DNA from 4 places in the Massilia hydrophila genome. Region 3 is predicted to be linked to each of the others. Evidence: predicted binding sites of a transcription regulator. Region 3 holds the regulator's gene; each other region holds the start of a gene.

Region 1 (4,318 bases), on a different contig from region 3:
CGGGCAATGTGCGCCGTGGTGTCGCCCATGCCGAAGCCGATTTCCAGGATGGTCGGCGCCTGGCGGCCAAAGACCTGTTCCAGATCCAGGCTCTCCCGCTTGTACTCGACCAGGTACTTGGGACCGAGTTCCTCCAACGCGCGCGCCTGGGCGGTCGACAGCCGGCCGGCCCGCGTGACGAAACTGCGGATGCGGTGTTCGGTCGGATCGTACAGCATGGGCCGCGCCGGGCCGTTGGTGGGCTTTTCAGAAGACATGGGGAACCGTAAGAGACAATGGTGAGGAAAAAACGGCTGTCATTATAGCCCAGGCGCCAGCACTGCCCGGGCCCGTGCGGGGCTGGAAGGGAGAATCGCGGATAATCATGCTGTTTATTTGTCCAGCCCGGAGCTCCTCCCATGCACGCCGTGAAACACCCGATCGCCACCGACGAGAACGTCGCTACCGCCCACCTGAAGTCCTTCCACTACGGCAGCCCCGGGACCGGCAAGAAAATCTATATCCAGGCCGCCGTCCATGCCGACGAAGTGCCCGCCATGCTGGTGGCCCATGTGCTGCGCCAGGAACTGGAACGCCTGGACGCCGAGGGCCGCATCCGTGGCGACATCATCCTGGTGCCGGCGGCCAACCCGATCGGCCTGTCGCAGGTGATCCATGGCACGCCCTTCGGTCGCTACGACCTGGCGACCGGGATCAACTTCAACCGGCTGTACCGGCATGTCGCCGACGCGCTCAAGCAGTCGCTCGAAGGCAGGCTGGGCAGCGACATCGACGCCAACGTCGCCCTGATCCGCGAGGCCGCGCGGGAACAGGTCGCGCTGTGGGAGCCGCAGAGCAATGTCGAGACCCTCAAGAAGACCTTGCTGTCGATGGCCATCGATGCCGACATCGTGCTCGACCTGCACTGCGATAACGAAGCACTGCTGCACATGTACACCGGCACGCCGCTGGTGGAAACCGTGGCGCCGCTGACGGCCCTGCTGGGCGCCCGCGTGCTGCTGGTGGCCAAGGCCTCCGGAGGCGAGGCCTTCGATGAAGCCTGCAGCCGCCTGTGGTGGGACCTGGCCGACCATTTCGAAGGCACGGCGATCCCGCCGGCCTGCGCCGCCGTCACCGTCGAACTGCGCGGCGAGAACGACGTGCGCTACGACTACGCGCGCCTGGACGCCGCCGCGTTGCTGCAATACCTGGGCCACGCCGGCGTGCTCGACATCCCTTTGCTGCCGCTGCCGGAAACCCCGTGCCGCGCAACGCCGCTGAATGCGGTCGAACCGCTGGCGGCGCCGCATGCCGGGGTACTGGTGTTCCATAAGAGGCTGGGCGACATGGTCGAGGCTGGCGAGCCGGTGGCGGATATCGTCAATCCCGTCAGCGGCCAGGTAAGCACCCTGGCGGCCGGACATGCCGGCCTGCTATTCGCGAGCACGGCGCATCGCCACTTGCTACGTGGCATGCACGTTTGCAAAATTGCGGGGACTGAGTCTTTCCGCTCGGGCGATCTGCTGAGTGCATGATCTTTATTTTTATGCAATACAGTTAAAATCTTGTGTCAGGATTATTTACACATTTGCTAATATTTTTACAACTATTTCCATAACTCATTGATCTAATTAAATATTTTCTCACTGGCATGAGACTTGCTCATAGGTACGTAGTTATTCCTGATAAACCTACTGAGACCATCCATGAACCTCTTGCCAAAACTCCTCGCTTCCGCCCTCCTCGCCACCTTTGCCAGCTCGGCCAGCGCGATCGTCGTCACCACGACGAACAACGGCGCCACCCTCGCCAACGCCATCGCCGGCAGTGGCATCGTGCTGTCGAACGTCCAGTACAGCGGCGCTTCGGCCAACGCAGCCGGCACCTTCACCGGCGGCGGCGACATCGGCTTTGACAAAGGCGTGCTGCTGACGACCGGTAATGTCAACTGCGCGGTCGGCCCGAACAGCACGACCGACTGCAGCGGCCCGGGCAGCGAAACCTCGCTGAAATTCGATTTCACCAGCAATAACGGCAATGTGTTCTTCCGCTACGTGTTCGGTTCGGAAGAGTACAACGAGTACGTGGGCAGCAACTTCAACGACCTGTTCGAGATGCGCGTCAACGGCGTCAACATCGCCCAGCTCCCGAACAACGGTGGCGTGGTGTCGATCAACAACGTGAACAGCAACAAGAACTCGGCGTACTACCGCAATAACAACGCCGGCGCCTACTCCACTGGCTACGACGGCCTGACCACGGTCCTGGTCGCCCAGCTCGCCGGCCTGACGGGCACCAACACCTTCGAGTTCATCATCCGCGACACGGCCGACGAAAACTATGACTCGGGCGTGTTCATCGAAGCGGGCACCTTCTCCGACACCGCGCCGCCGCCGACCGACGTGCCGGAACCGGGCAGCCTGGCCCTGGTGGCACTGGGCCTGGCTGGCCTGGGCCGCATGCGCCGCAAGCTGAAGTAAGCGCTTCATCTGCGCCGGCACAGCCAATCAGGCGGCGCCGGCGCGATTCCTCACGGACAGCCGGTCCAGGCGCCAGCGCCTGCCGGCGCCAGCCCGTCGCAAGCATTGTTGTTTCAAAACGTCACGTTAAGGTGGGATAGCGCCTTTTAGTTGCGATTAATGTATTTCTTGATAATCTATTAGTCCCTTTGATTGCTGCAAAGAGGACCAAATGTCAGATCGCCCTGTGGTCAAGATTCCCTATCTGGATGGGTGGCGCGGCCTGGCGATCATTGCCGTCCTCGTGTGCCATTTCGGACCACGTCCAGCGGTAGCCTGGATCGGGGAGTACGGCGTACAGATGTTCTTCGTCCTGTCGGGCTACCTGATGGGCCAGCTATTGTTCGTGAAAAAAGTCGGACTGCCCGAGTTCTTCTTCCGGCGCGCCTCCCGCATTCTTCCAGCCCTGCTGCTATTTATCGCCTGCATGTACCTGTATGCGCGATTCTTTCAGCCTCAGCGGTATGAGGTTCCGATGGATGAACTGCTCGCGACGGTTTTCTTCCTTCGCACCTATCTGCCCAGCGACCTCGGTATCTGGGCCGGAAACTGGCCAATCGGCAATCTGTGGTCCTTGAATGTCGAAGAACACAGCTATGTTGTGCTTGCATTCCTGGCGCTTATCGCTAGAAAGACGGGCGGCGATCGCATGGCAAGCATGCTGCTGATCGCCTGCGTCCTTGCCAGTATTGCGTTCAGTTTTCATTATTACAGTGCTCCGCCTTCGGGCGCGTCGCGCTGGGACCTTCGCAGCGAGTGCGCCGCGCTTGGCCTTCTCACTTCGGCACTACTGTGCCAGATGCGTCAGTTCCATGAACCACGCATCCCGCGGCATGTGTGGGGGGGCGCAGTCATCACGCTGATCATCCTGAGCGCGTTCCTGACTTCCGCCTATCGCATCAAGGGCGGCAACATTGTCTTCGCACCGATTTTCCTGGCCATCGCACTGAACTACCTGCATTGCCTGCCCGCGCTGATCAAAACCTTCCTGTCGAATCCAGCGCTCGTCTGGTTCGGCAAGTGCTCTTTTTCGCTCTATCTATGGCAACAGCCTTTTTATACGGCGGTGCAAAAAGCAGGGCTGCCGACCATGCCTGGTTTGGCAGGGGCAATCGCGCTTGCCTGCCTGTCTTTTTATTTAGTGGAGAATCCGCTTCGTATCCGGCTCAATGAATACTGGACAAACCGTCAGGTGCGACGTGCCGGCGCCGAGGCGTCGCCGGCGATCGAGCCCACCTGAGGCAGCTACCCTGGCGTTTTCCTGCGCAGGCGCTGGAGTCGAACAGCGTTGTACGCTCAGCAGCTTGCATGGAGACTAGCCCAACCATACGGCCTGGCGGCTCGCTCCTGTAGCGGACTACACATTGGACGAAGCCATGGAAGCGCCTGTATGCATGGCCCGTCGGCTAGCATGTTCCGGATCGACTCAAGCAGATTGCCCTGCCGACCAGGTAAGCTTGCCAGCATGCGTTGCAACTGGTCCATGTGGTATTCAGGAGCGATTTCAGTTCAACACGGCTCCGGCGTGCTACTGTGCTTGAATGCGCATCCGAACCGACAGCTTGACCGCCCTCCATATCGACTTGGCCATCAACCTTGCCGAGTCACAGGGCATTGCTGCCAGTGCCGCAAAACTGTTCCGCCTGGGAGTGCCGATTCATGCAGCCCGCCGGATACTCCTTCGGATGGGGCAGCGGCGACGGGACTACGGAGATCAAAGGACCTTCGGTAATCTCCCCCTGTCAGAGCACGCTGAAAGTAAAGCTTAAGCGGCAGGGGCAGCTTCTGTTTTGGCGCGATACCCCTGCGAGCGGGTTGGG
Region 2 (4,318 bases), on a different contig from region 3:
ACTGGCCTGTACCTGCGCCGCCTTCCTGCTTGAGCTGCGCGGCCATGCCTTCGCCGGCCTGGAACCGAGTGCCAGCGCCTGGGGCGCCGCGATCGGCGCGCTGCTCGGCTACCAGGGCCTGCACGTGGTGGTGCTGGCGATCGCCGGTCCCTACCTGTGCCTGCGCGCCTGGCGCGGCCTGCTGGGCGCGCACAGCCGGGCGACGCTCGACAACGTCAGCCTGCTCTGGCACTACACGACGCTGCAGGGGCTGGCCGGCATGGCGCTGGTGCGCGGCCTGCCGCTGCTGATGGAGTAAAGCATGAACGACGGTTTCTTCGGCAAGCTCCTGCGCGGCACCCTGCCGCTGCTGGTCTGGGCCGCGCACTTCGCCCTCTGCTACGGGCTGGCGGCCGCGCAGTGCACGCCGGCGATGCTGCGCGCCGGCGGCCCGGACCGGGTGCTGCCCGGGATCGCGACGGCCATCGCGCTCGCCCTGTGCGCGTGGCTGCTGTGGCGCGAGCGCGGCATCCTGCGCCGCGCCCAGGACGCCGCGCTGCTCGACTGGGCGGCCGCGCTGGGCGCGCTGCTGGCCCTGGTCGGCATCGCCTGGACCGGGATGCCGCTGCTGCTGGTTTCCGGCTGCGCGTAGGGTGGGCGGGTTTCCCGCCCACGCGTTCAGCTCCGCTTGATTGGGTGGCAGCGCCGAGCATCCTACCCGCCACGCGGCGTCACGCGCCAGATCACGTTCCCGACATCGTCCGCCACCAGCAGCGCCCCCTGCCGGTCCACCGCCACCCCGACCGGCCGCCCATAGGCCTCGCCCTGCGCGCTGACGAAGCCGGACAGGATCTCGACCGGCTTCCCGGCCGGCATGCCGTCCCGGAACGGCACGAACACCACGTTGTAGCCCGACAGCGGCTTGCGGTTCCATGAGCCGTGCTGGCCGATGAAGGCCCCGTTCGCGTACTGCGCGGGCAGCAGCGTGCCGGTGTAGAAGGCCAGGCCGAGCGCGGCCACGTGGGCGCCGAGCGCGTAGTCCGGCACCAGGGCGCCCGCCACCAGGTCGGGCCGCTGCGGCTGGACGCGGGTGTCGACGTGGCGCCCGTAGTAGCTGTATGGCCAGCCGTAGAAGCCGCCCGCCTTCACCGAGGTCAGGTAGTCCGGCACCAGGTCGCTGCCCAGTTCATCGCGCTCGTTGACGACGGTCCACAGGGCCCCGCTGTGCGGGTTCCAGGCCAGGCCGTTCGGGTTGCGCAGGCCGGTGGCGAAGGGCCGCGTGCTGCCGCTAGCGAGGTCCACCTCGAGGATGGCGGCGCGGTCGGTTTCCTCCTGCATGCCGTGTTCGGCCACGTTGCTGTTCGAGCCCACGGTGGCGTACAGCCGGCGCCCGTCAGGGCTGGCGATGATGTTCTTGGTCCAGTGGTGGTTGCGCGGCCCGCCCGGCAGCGCCGCCACCGGCTGCGGCGGCGCCGTGACCTCGGTGGCGCCCGCCGTATAGGGAAAGCGCACGATGCCGTCGGTATTCGCCACGTACAAGGTATTGCCGACCAGCGCCATGCCGAAGGGCGAGTTCAGGCCGCGCAGGAAAGTGGTCCTGGTTTCCGCCACGCCGTCGCCGTCGACGTCGCGCAGCAGGGTGATCCGGTTCGCGCTCGGCACCGCGGCGCCGGCCCTGGCCATCACCTTGCCCATCACGTAGCCGCGGATGCCCTTGCGCTCCTCGGGACGTGGCGGCGCATTGGTCTCGGCCACCAGCACGTCGCCATTGGGCAGCACGTACAGCCAGCGCGGATGGTCCAGGCCGGCCGCGAACGCCCCGACCGCCAGGCCGGCGGCTGGCCGCGGCGCCACACCCTGCGGCCAGCCGCGCGCGGGGGCGATGTCGACAGTGGGAACCAGACGCCTGACCGGCGAGGCGATGGTGGGCTGGGTGCCGGTGTCGGCGCCCGGAGACAAGGTGGAGCGGTCGCCGCAGGCGGCCAGCAGCACCAGCATGGCGCCCGCCGTCAGGCGGGCCGGGAGGGCGGTGGGCATGGTCGTTCTCTCCGTGGATGGAAGACCGCGCCAGTATCGCATGCGCGCCCGACCGGCCGCGCCGGCTGGGCGCGGCACTGGCGAACCGGCGTGTCAGGCTGCCTTGCGGCGGCGCATGCCGGCCAGGCCAAGGGCGCCCAGCCCGAGCAGTGCCACCGAGGCCGGCTCCGGCACCTCGGCCGCGCCGTCCACGCGCCACACGTAGTTCACGAAATTGTCACCCAGGCCATCGGCGACGTAGGCCGAGTGTGCGGTATTGGCGCCGCCGGGTGCGTTGTAGCCGGGCGCACCAACGTCGAGCTTGTAGTTCTCGTCGAATTGCATGCCGCTGTGCTCGCCCCATCCGTCATACCAGCCGGTGTGGGTGATCGTCGTGTAATCCATCGAATCCAGGATGGAGATGAAATAATCCGACGCCGTGCCGCCGAAGAGCAGTGCAGCGGCTTCGGTCGCCGAATACACGGCCGGATTCGTGCCCCAATGTGGTCCCTGGTTGACTTTGTACGAGCCGACGAAGGTCGGTGCGGCCTGGGCAGCGAAGGAGAAGGTGGCCAGTGCCAGTGCTATAGCGAGCTTTTTCATGGAAATCCCTGTTATGTAAAAAATGTATTGACAGGGAAATAGCAAAAACAATGCCAGGCTGAAAATATTGCGTTAAATCAAATAGTTAGAATTTCATGCGCATTTACAATGTTAGTTACTGTAAAAATTTTCGACATGGAAATTGTTTCAAAGAATGAAACAATTTCCTTGCCGCTTCCGGGCGCCTGGCCCTGGGTGCTGGCAAGGACCGGGTTCATGGCTGCCGGCTGCGCATCCATTCCGCAAAGCGCTGGCCAACCAGCAGGTCGCCTTCATAGCTCAGGTGATTGTTATCGCGGTACATCAGGCGTCCATCGACCATGGCGTGGCACTGGTCCTTGTCGCACAGCACCTTACCCGCATCGAACCAGGCGATTTGCGGGAATTCGGCGGCCAGGCGCGCCGCGATCTCGCGGTGCTGCGCCATTTGCGCATCCCATTCGGCGCGCGGGATGGCGCACGGCACCCGGGTCGCCGACGAGGCGACGCCGGCGCGCTTGATGCAGGAACGCGGGTCGAAGCCGAGCAGCGGCACGTCGTGCATGAAGACCACCTGCTTGCCGGCCGCGAGCAGGCGGCGGAAGGTCTCGCGCGCCGCGTCCACGTAGACCTTCTGCTCGGGCACGGTGTAGAAGCGCAGGTGGGTCGAGAACACCACGGTCTTGACCGAGGGCGTGGCCAGTGCCAGCTCGAGCATCTGCTGGGTCGCCTGCTGGTAGGGATCGCCCTGCGGATCCAGGCCCCAGTACGGGTGGCGGGTGCCCAGCATCAAGAGGTTCTCGCCGATGCCGCCGTAGTACCTGGTCAGGCCGGCCACCACGTGGTAGGCATGGCTGTCGCCAACCAGGGCCACGGTCGGGTCCTTCGCCGGGTCGCCCAGCAGGCAGTATTCGTACATCGAGTCGAAGCCATAGCGCTTCTTGCAGGCCTCGGCGTTGGCGCGGTCCTCGACCAGTACCAGGGCCTTCTGGTTGGCGACGCTGTCCTCGATTGGCTTGCGGGTCGGCAGGCCGTCGTTCAGGTAGAGGTAGCCGCCGAAGGCGGCCATGCCCAGCATCAGCAGGGCCAGCACGGCCACCCGGGCACGCGCCTCGGCCCGGGTGGCGGCGGCGCGCAGCGGACGCTCGAGCACGCGCCAGGTCAGCCAGGCCAGCAGCAGCGCCGCCAGCAGCGCGCCGGCACGGATCGCGGGCGCCGGTTCGCGCGACTCGACGATCTGGGCAAACGACAGCAGCGGCCAGTGCCACAGGTACAGCGGGTAGCTGAGCAGGCCGATCCAGACCAGCAGCCGGTTCGCCAGGACGTGGCGGTTGAGCCAGGCCTGGGGCCCGGCGGCGATCAGGAGCAGCGCGCCGCCGGCCGGCAACAGCGCGCGCCAGCCTGGGAAGGGATCGTGGCGCGTGACCAGCGCCAGCCCGGCCGCGAGCAGCAATGCCCCGCTCCAGGACAGCAGCGCCGGCGTCCATGCCGGCAGGCGCGGCGCGGCTGCGGGCCTGCCGGCACGTTTGGCCTGCAGGCAGGCCAGGCCGGCGCCCAGCAGCAGTTCCCAGGCGCGGCTGGCGGGCGAATAAAAGGTGGCGCTGGCGTCATGGCCGATGCCGCCCAGGTTCAGGGCGAACGAGGCCAGCCCGAGCCCGGCGGCCACCAGCAGCGGATCGATGCGCCGGCGCCAGGCCAGCAGCAGGAACACCGGCCACAGGATGTAGAACTGTTCCTCGAT
Region 3 (4,318 bases):
GAAGTGGATCAGGTGGTTCAGCGCGTATTCCTCGGTGAAGAAATCTTCCAGCAGCGCGCTGCCGCCCATCGGCGTGACGCGCCCCATTTCGTGGAAGAAGCGGATGTCGCCGCCAGCGCACAAGGCCTTCTCGCTGCTGCTGGTGATCACGACCGCCTCGACGCCGGCATCTTCCTTCCATTGCAGCAGGATGGCGCTCAGGGCGCGCACCATGTCGAGCGAGAGCGAGTTCAGGGCTTTCGGGCGGTCCAGCGTAATGACGCCGGTGCGGTTGGCGACGCGGGTCAGGACGGTGTCGGTCATGATGGGCTTCTGTGGTCGAAAAGACATGTATTCTACAGAAGTACAGCGCCAAACCGAAGCACTGAAAAGTAACAACTGATGATTTGCGGAAAGCAAAAAGGGCGTCCCTCCGACGCCCTTGCGATTGGTGGCTACGGCCCGTCTTTACGCGGCGGCAGCTTCTCCGTTGTCCGGAAGGCGCTTGTGCGCCACGTGGCTATGGTCTTGCAACATGGATTTGTGTTTCAGAACCTGTCGGTCCAGCCTGTCCATCAGCGTATCGATCGCCGCATACAGGTCTTGCGCGGCGCTGGCCACATGCAAAATCTTGCCCGACACCTGGAGGTTGATCTCGGCTTTCTGCCTTTTTTCTTTTTCAGTGAGATTATCGATGGCGAGGAACACGTGGGTGTCGATCACGTGATCGAAATGGCGGGTGATGCGCTCGAGCTTATTCTGAACGTATTCACGGATGGCGGGGGTGACTTCGAGATGGTGGCCGCTGATTGTGAGGTTCATACACACTCCTTTGGAAAGGTGCCCCGCCCGCGCCACAAGGTGGGAGTGGGCAGGTGCTTTACAGGGATTTGCGGAGGCTGACGGGCGGAATCTTGAGCGCTTCACGGTATTTGGCGACCGTCCTGCGCGCAATGACCATACCTTGTTCCCCGAGCATCTCCGCGATCTTGCTGTCGGAAAGAGGATTCCTAGGGTCTTCTGCTCCTGTCAATTGCGCAATGAGTGCGCGGATCGCCGTCGAGGAGGCTTCTCCCCCCGCTTCGGTGGCGACGTGGCTTCCGAAGAAGTACTTCAGCTCGAACATGCCGTGCGGGGTCAGCATGTATTTCTGCGTGGTTACACGCGAGATCGTGCTCTCGTGTAGGCCTAGTGTATCAGCTATCTCACGCAAAACAAGAGGGCGCATGGCAACCGCGCCGTGGCTGAAAAAGTTGCGCTGGCGCTCGACGATCGCCTCGGCAACCCGCAGGATCGTGTCGAAGCGCTGGCGCATGTTCTTGATCAGCCACTTCGCTTCCTGCAGCTGCGCGCCCATCTGGCTTTCGCTCTTGCCCTGCTTGAGCAGGCTGGCGTACAGGTTGTTCACGCGCAGCTTGGGCATCACGTCCGGGTTGAGCGACACCGCCCAGCCGCTCTTGGCGCGGCGCACGATCACGTCAGGCACCACGAAGTCCGACACGCTCGAGGCGAAGGCCGCGCCCGGGTGCGGGTTGCACTGGCGGACCACGGCCTGCACTTCGCGCAGGTCTTCGTCGTCGCAGTCGAGCGCCTTTTTCAGCTTGGTGTATTCGCGCTGGGCGAACCAGCTCAGGTAGCCTTCGACGATGGTCAGCGCCAGGCGCCGCGTCACCAGCGGCACGCCCGGCATGCGGCGCAGCTGCAGCGCCAGGCATTCGGCCGCGCTGCGCGCGCCCACGCCCACCGGGTCCAGGCTCTGCACCAGCGCCAGCGCGCAGCGCAGCTCGTCCATCTCGATCTCGAGCTCGGCCGGCAGGCGCGCATGGATCTCGTCGAGCGGCTCTTCCAGGTAGCCGTTGTCGTCGAGCGCGTCGATCACCAGCTCGGCCAGCGCGCGGTCGCGCAGGCTGCAGCCGGTCAGGCGGATCTGCTCGGCCAGGTGCTGGCGCAGCGAAATGCCCTCGGCTTCCAGCTGCGGGCGGCCGTCCTCGTCGTCGCCGCTGCGTGCGCCGCCGCCTTCGCCGCCCCAGTCGCTCTCGCCCTCCCTGCCGTCGTCGCGCTCGCCATCGGCGGCGCCGTCCTCGAACCCCTCGCCTTCCTTCGGCGCGCCGGCATCAAGCGCTTCCTGGCCCGGCTGCGGCGCCTCGCCGCTGGCCGGCGCGCTGTTGATGGCGCCGTCGGCCAGCAGCCGCACCGAGCGGTCGAGCGGATCGTCGAGCCGCTCCAGCAAGGGATTGTCATGCAGGATCTGCTCGATCTCCTGGTGCAGTTCGAGCGTGGACAGTTGCAGCAGCCGGATCGACTGCTGCAGTTGCGGCGTGAGCGCCAGGTGCTGCGAGGTGCGAAGCTGGAGGGACTGTTTCATGCAGGAGGCGTTCGTGGCTACATGCGGAAGTGCTCGCCCAGGTAGACGCGGCGCACCGATTCGTCGGCGATGATGTCGTCAGGGCGGCCCGAGGCCAGCACCGCGCCCTGGTTGATGATGTAGGCGCGGTCGCAGATGCCGAGCGTCTCGCGCACGTTGTGGTCGGTGATCAGGACCCCGATGTTGCGCTCCTTCAGGAAGCGCACGATGCGCTGGATCTCGATCACGGCGATCGGGTCGACCCCGGCGAAGGGTTCGTCCAGCAGCACGAAGCGCGGGTTGGTGGCCAGGGCGCGCGCGATCTCCACGCGGCGCCGCTCGCCACCGGACAGCGACAGCGCCGGGTTCTCGCGCAGCTTCTCGATCTGCAGTTCGGCCAGCAGGGTGTCGAGCCGTTCGTTGATCTCGTTCTTCGACAGCGCCTTGCCGTTGGCGTCGTGCTGCAGCTCGAGCACGGCGCGGATGTTGTCCTCGACCGTGAGCTTGCGGAACACCGAGGCTTCCTGCGGCAGGTAGGACAGGCCCAGCACCGCGCGCCGGTGGATCGGCAGGCTGGAAATGTCGGTACCGTTGATGTCGATGGTGCCGGCATCCGACGGCACCAGGCCGACGATCATGTAGAAGGACGTGGTCTTGCCGGCGCCGTTCGGACCGAGCAGGCCGACCACCTCGCCGCAGTCGACCTGCAGCGAGACGTCGCGCACCACCAGGCGCTTGCCATAACTCTTCTGCAGGCCCTTGACGATCAGCGTGCTGCAAGCCGCGGATGCTGCCGTCATTGCTTGGCACCCTCGGCAGGTGCCGCGGCCGGGTTGCGGCGCGGCGCGATGATCAGGGTGCCGCGTCCGCCGCCGACCTTGCTGGCGCCGCTGACGTCGTTGCGCACCTGCGCCACCTGCTTGCGGTTGTCGTAGGAAATGAAGGGGCCGCGGATCTCGTTGCTCATGCGGCCGTTCTCCAGTTCGCGCACTTCGGCATTCGCGAACAGCTTCACCAGTTCGGCGCGGTCATCGTATTCGATGCGCTGGGCCTGGCCTTCGACCCACAGGTCGGGACCGCCGTCGCGCTTCTGGCGGAAGGTGGCGGTCTTGCCGTTGTTGGCGGTGAGGGTCACGCTCATGTAGCCTTCCGGCGTTTCCTTCATCAATGCGCGGTCCGACTTGAGCACCAGGGTGCCGCGCGTGATCACCACGTTGCCGGTGAGGATGCGGGTCTGGGTGACCTCGTCCACGTCGAGCGTGTCGAAGGTGATCACGGCCTGCTTGAGCGAATCCGCGCGCTCGGCCGAGGCGCCGAAGGCGGCCAGGCCGAGGAAGACGGCGACGAAGAGTTTTTTCATGTTGCTGGTCCTGGGTTAACCGCGCAGTGCTGCTAGCGCGCGCGGGGCGGATAGACGATCTGGCCACGGCTGGCCAGGTGCAGCTTCTGGGTTGCGTTGTTGGCCTCCATACCGGTGCCGTGCACGGTGGCGGCGCCTAGCTGCATCTCGATCGGAAGCCGGGTCCTGAGGATTTCCTCGTCGGGCAGGACGGTCAGGGCCTCGGTGCGCACGCGCAGCGCTTCGCTGGTGGGCGTGGCCGGACGCTGGATGTCGACCTTGCCGAGCAGTTCGACCCGGTGCTCCTCGTGATAGATCTCGGCGCGGCTGGCGACGATGGTCATGCGCGGCCGGCCGGGCGCCATGCCCTCCAGCACCGGCGCCTCGACCCGCGACACGTCGCCCTGCGGCGTGTGCGCCATGCGCCGGCCCGACACCACGTAGTTCGGCTTGCCCTCGGGCGTCATGCGCACGAAGGAGAAATTCTCGACGATGTAGTCCGGCTCGTCGAGCGGCCCGCCGAGGCGGGCGTCGCGGTCTTCGTCGTCCATCAACTGCACCAGCCAGAAGCTGCCGAAGGCGCAGAAGGTGGCGATCATCATGATCGCCAGCAGCTTCCAGCGGTGGGCGGTGCGCTTGTAGTTGACCATGCGTCG
Region 4 (4,318 bases), 270 kb from region 3:
GTCGCTCACCTCGATCTCGGCCATGCCGTCCACGCAGCCCAGCCGCAGTTCGATCCGGCCGCCATCCGGCGTGTACTTGGCGGCGTTCGTCAGCAGGTTGAGCACCACCTGGGACAGACGGGTCGCATCGCCATCGACGCTGAGCGGCGCCGCCGTCACCGACAGGCGCAGCGTATGGCGCGCCGCCTCCATGGCGGGGGCCAGGTCCTGCGCCGCCCCGCGCACCAGTGCATTCAGGTCGACCGGAGCACGGCGCAGCTGCATGCGGCCCTGGGTGATGCGCGAGACTTCCATCAGGTCGTCCACCAGGCGCGTCAGGTGGCGCAGCTGGCGGTCGAAGGCCTGCAGCAGGCGGCTGTCGGCGCTGTGCGCGAACTTCAGCGTCAGCACGTCCAGCGCGCTGCGCATCGGCGCCAGCGGATTGCGCAGCTCGTGCGAGAGCGTGGCCAGGAATTCATCCTTGCGGCGGTCGGCCACCGACAGCTGGGCATTGAGATGCTTGAGGGCCTCATCGGCCTCGCGGCGCGCTTCCAGCGCCGCTTCGGCAGCCTTGCGCGCATGCAGCAGCTCGCGCTCGTAGGCCTTGCGGTCGGTGGCCTTGAAGAAGGCCCAGTGATCGAGTACGTGCCCTTCGTGCTGGCGGCGCACGATATTGATCAGGACCGGCAGGCGTTCCTGGCTGCGGGTACGCAGGTCGACCTGGATCTCGGCCACCGAGCCCTGCACCTCCAGGATGGGCTGGCAATGGGTATGGTAGAACAGGCGCGCGCCAACCGGCAGCAGCTCGCGCATGCGCACCGTGCCAGCCAGTTCCGCATGCTCGTAGCCAAGCCAGGTGCAGGCCGTGTCGTTGGCGCGCAGGACGAGGCCATCGGTGGCAGTGATCAAGAGTGCGCAGGCGGCATCGGCGAACAGCAGCTCGCCGTGGGGGAGGGCAGGGGGCACGGCATTTAGCGCAGGGTCTGCGCCAGGAAGTCGTCGATCGCGCGTGAACTCTTGGTGGGTGCGCTCATGTGCGGGCAGTGGCCGACGTTTTCGATGATGTGCAGGCGGCTGGCCGGCAGGTGCCGGTGCAGGAACTCGCCCACGGCAAGCGGCGCCACCAGGTCGTCGCTGCATTGCAGGATCAGGGCTGGCACGCTCGACTTCGGCACGTCCGCACGGTGGTCAGAGGTGAAGGTGACGCGGGCGAAATGCTTGGCGATTTCAGGGTCGTTGCGGCAGAAGCTGCTGGTCAGTTCCTCACGCAGGTCGGGCCGGCTGGGCGCGCCCATGATGGCGGGCGCCATGTTGCTCGACCAGCCGAGGTAGTTCGCGTCCATCGTCTCCAGCAGTTCCTCGATGTCCTCGTGGCTGAAACCCCCGACGTAGTCGCCGTCGTTGATGTAGCAGGGCGAGGGGCCGACCATGACTTGGGCCGCAAACGCTTCCGGTGCCTTGATCGTGGCCAGCAGGCCGATCATGGTACTGACCGAATGGCCGACGAACACCACCGGGCCGGTCGCGAAGGCGTCGATGATCTCGAGCAGGTCGTCGGCGTAGCCGTGCAGGCTGCCGTACTTGGTGCGGTCGTAGGCGCCCAGGTCGGAGCTGCCGCTGCCGACCAGGTCGAAGGACACCGTGCGGTAGCGGTCCTGGTAAACCGGCGCCAGGAAGCGCCACATGGTCTGGTCGCAGCCGAAGCCATGGCCGAACACCATGGTGGCCGGGCCATTCCCGGTCACACGAACGTTGTTGCGTTGCTGGATACGGGAGCTCATCGGAGGGCAATGAAAAAACATTAACACGGCGATTATAGCCAGTTAATGCCATGCGTGAGCGTACGGTTGACCCGGAATTGTCCTGTATTGGATTTGCTGGCGGTTTGGGGATGCCGAACGGTCCAGGTCTGTGATTCTTCAGCAACTCGGTCAAGCCTGCGCAGAAGCGCAGGCCCTTTTGCCGAGCAATGCAGCGTGTCAGGAATCGCTGGCTGCGGCAATCGTGGCAGCCAGCGAGGGTGAAGCCAGACGGATCAGGCTTGCTTGCGGCGGCGCGCCAGGCCGAGGCCGATGGCGGCCAGGCCCAGCAAACCCAGGGTCGCCGGTTCTGGAACGTCGGTGCTGTCGACCTGGCTCAGGTTGATTGTATAGGTGCCATTACGACCCGGGACGCTTGGTGCACCGGCAAAGCCTGCGAGATTGCCGCCGTAGTTATATGAATACGCGTTAATTGCGAGCATGTAGTCGCCTGCGCTCAGGGTCCGGGAAATATACGAGGCCAAGCCACTATAATCGTCGTTGAAGGCTAGCGTGTTGCCGTCTTGATCGAAGAGGAACAACATCGTGTCGAAAGTGATGTTCGTCGTCGATGCGCTGAAGTCGCCACCGTTCCATTTGAATTTGAAGAGATCCACCGAATCGGTGATGCTCATGGCGCCCTTGATTTGTGTCGTACCGTTCTTGACCGATTGCGCGGTCAGCGCGGTATGGCCCGCATCGCCGTCTTCATTATAGGTGGTGGCACTTGCTGCAGCTGAACCGAGAGTGGTAGCGACAACCATTGCGCCGATAATTTTTTTCATTTGGAATCCCTAGGAGTAGTTTTAAAATTGCAATTTTCTAAAAGCAATAATCATGCCTGGGAAAAATATTTTTTAAAATCAATGATTTAATGAAATATAGAAAAATACACAATAAATTGTGTAAAAATTTTCGACAGGAATCGTTGGGGATGGATTGGTACGCTGTCCAGGCAAGGCAGTCCGCGTTTGGATGTCTCGCTGCCGAGCGAATCCGGATTGACGCGCGTACATGGGCCAGAAAGCAAAAAGCCCAACCATGAAGGCTGGGCTAGTGCTTGATTGTATTGGTGCCGACTGCAGGACTCGAACCCGCCACCTGATGATTACAAATCAACTGCTCTACCTGATGAGCTAAGTCGGCTGTGTTCTGAAGAACGACGATTATACGCTATTTAATACGTGTCAAGGTCGGCCGTCCGCCCTTCTTCGGCGGCTCGTCATCGCCATCCGGTGCCGTGGTACCCGGCTCGGCCGGCGAATCCGCCCCGGTGCCCGGTACCGCCGACAGGGATGGTGCCGAGGCCTCGTCGCCCGAGTCGAGCGGCGCCATCTCCGCTGCCGTCGCGTTCACCTCGAAGGCCATGCCCTGGCCATTCTCGTTGGCATAGATCGCCAGCACGTTCTGCACCGGAATGTACAGCTCGCGCGAGACGCCATTGAAGCGCGCCCGGAAGTGGATCGCATCGTTGTCCATCTTCAGGCCCGAGGTGGCGCCATAGCTGATGTTCAGGATGATCTCGCCCTTGCGCACATATTCCATCGGCACCGTGGTGGCGGCGTCGACCTTGACGGCGAGGTAGGGCGTGTAGCCGCTGTCCGTGCACCATTCGTAGATGGCGCGCAGGAGGTAGGGCTTGGTGGAGATCTCTGACATGGATGTGATTAAAAAAGCAAAGCTGTGCGCCAGTGTAGCGGATTCACCGCGAGGGCGTCCGCAACCGGCGCATGGAGAATCGTCGAATGCGGCATGCGGGCGAGGCGGCTCGCCCGCAGCGGGCATCAACGGCGCATCACCTTCTCGGACGGGGTCAGCGCTTCGATGTAGGCCGGACGCGAGAAGATGCGCTCGGCGTACTTCATCAGCGGCGCCGCGGTCTTCGACAGTTCGATGCCGTAGTGGTCCAGGCGCCAGAGCAGCGGGGCGATCGCCACGTCCAGCATCGAGAACTCGTCGCCCAGCATGTACTTGTTCTTCAGGAACAGCGGGGCCAGCGTGGTCAGGCGGTCGCGGATTTCATTGCGCGCCTTGTCGTGGCTCTTGTCGTTCGCCTTGTTGCGCTCGCTTTCCAGCACGTGCACGTGGACGAACAGTTCCTTCTCGAAGTTGAACAGCATCAGGCGGGCACGGGCGCGCATGAGCGGGTCGGCCGGCATCAGTTGCGGGTGCGGGAAGCGCTCGTCGATGTATTCGTTGATGATGTTCGACTCGTACAGGATCAGTTCGCGCTCGACCAGGATCGGCACCTGGCCATAGGGGTTCATGGTCGAAATGTCTTCCGGCTTGTTGAACAGGTCGACGTCGCGCACCTCGAAGTCCATGCCCTTTTCGAACAGGACCAGGCGGCAGCGTTGGGAGAACGGGCACGTGGTGCCGGAGTAGAGAACCATCATGGTTTGTAGTTCCTCAAGAAACAATGGGGTGAAGCGCCTAGCGATTCACCCCGAAAAATGATTGCCCGTATTATAGCCAACCGGGCAATGAAAGCGAATTTACTTCACTTCTTTCCAGTACGACTCGTTCAGGCGCCAGGCCAG

Evidence for each region. The regulator sigma-54, encoded in region 3, starts transcription at its own class of promoters, with help from an activator protein. The targets are predictions, from matches to a motif close to TGGCANGNAANCTGCTTT.
Region 1: LE190_RS12565 (choice-of-anchor L family PEP-CTERM protein) is a predicted target of sigma-54. The motif match lies at 1,627-1,644, and genes of this name have one in related genera.
Region 2: LE190_RS18560 (PEP-CTERM sorting domain-containing protein) is a predicted target of sigma-54. The motif match lies at 2,637-2,654, and genes of this name have one in related genera.
Region 4: LE190_RS08175 (DVUA0089 family protein) is a predicted target of sigma-54. The motif match lies at 2,604-2,621, and genes of this name have one in related genera.

What each region holds. Positions count from the first base shown of each region.
Region 1 is NZ_JAHYBX010000004.1:140,397-144,714, reverse strand. It holds gene trmB (tRNA (guanosine(46)-N7)-methyltransferase TrmB) at 1-218, opposite strand, end outside; gene LE190_RS12570 (succinylglutamate desuccinylase/aspartoacylase family protein) at 399-1,514, shown strand; gene LE190_RS12565 (choice-of-anchor L family PEP-CTERM protein) at 1,686-2,459, shown strand; gene LE190_RS12560 (acyltransferase family protein) at 2,671-3,738, shown strand.
Region 2 is NZ_JAHYBX010000010.1:3,102-7,419, reverse strand. It holds gene ctaD (cytochrome c oxidase subunit I) at 1-298, shown strand, start outside; gene LE190_RS18570 (hypothetical protein) at 302-631, shown strand; gene LE190_RS18565 (PQQ-dependent sugar dehydrogenase) at 694-2,016, opposite strand; gene LE190_RS18560 (PEP-CTERM sorting domain-containing protein) at 2,110-2,598, opposite strand; gene LE190_RS18555 (acyltransferase family protein) at 2,813-4,318, opposite strand, start outside.
Region 3 is NZ_JAHYBX010000002.1:501,356-505,673, reverse strand. It holds gene LE190_RS09440 (enoyl-CoA hydratase/isomerase family protein) at 1-303, opposite strand, end outside; gene hpf (ribosome hibernation-promoting factor, HPF/YfiA family) at 448-801, opposite strand; gene LE190_RS09430 (RNA polymerase factor sigma-54) at 860-2,344, opposite strand; gene lptB (LPS export ABC transporter ATP-binding protein) at 2,362-3,123, opposite strand; gene lptA (lipopolysaccharide transport periplasmic protein LptA) at 3,120-3,683, opposite strand; gene lptC (LPS export ABC transporter periplasmic protein LptC) at 3,716-4,312, opposite strand.
Region 4 is NZ_JAHYBX010000002.1:233,390-237,707, forward strand. It holds gene LE190_RS08165 (hybrid sensor histidine kinase/response regulator) at 1-945, opposite strand, end outside; gene LE190_RS08170 (alpha/beta fold hydrolase) at 951-1,760, opposite strand; gene LE190_RS08175 (DVUA0089 family protein) at 2,015-2,563, opposite strand; tRNA gene LE190_RS08180 (tRNA-Thr) at 2,849-2,924, opposite strand; gene LE190_RS08185 (ClpXP protease specificity-enhancing factor) at 2,952-3,437, opposite strand; gene LE190_RS08190 (glutathione S-transferase N-terminal domain-containing protein) at 3,563-4,174, opposite strand; gene LE190_RS08195 (cytochrome c1) at 4,274-4,318, opposite strand, start outside.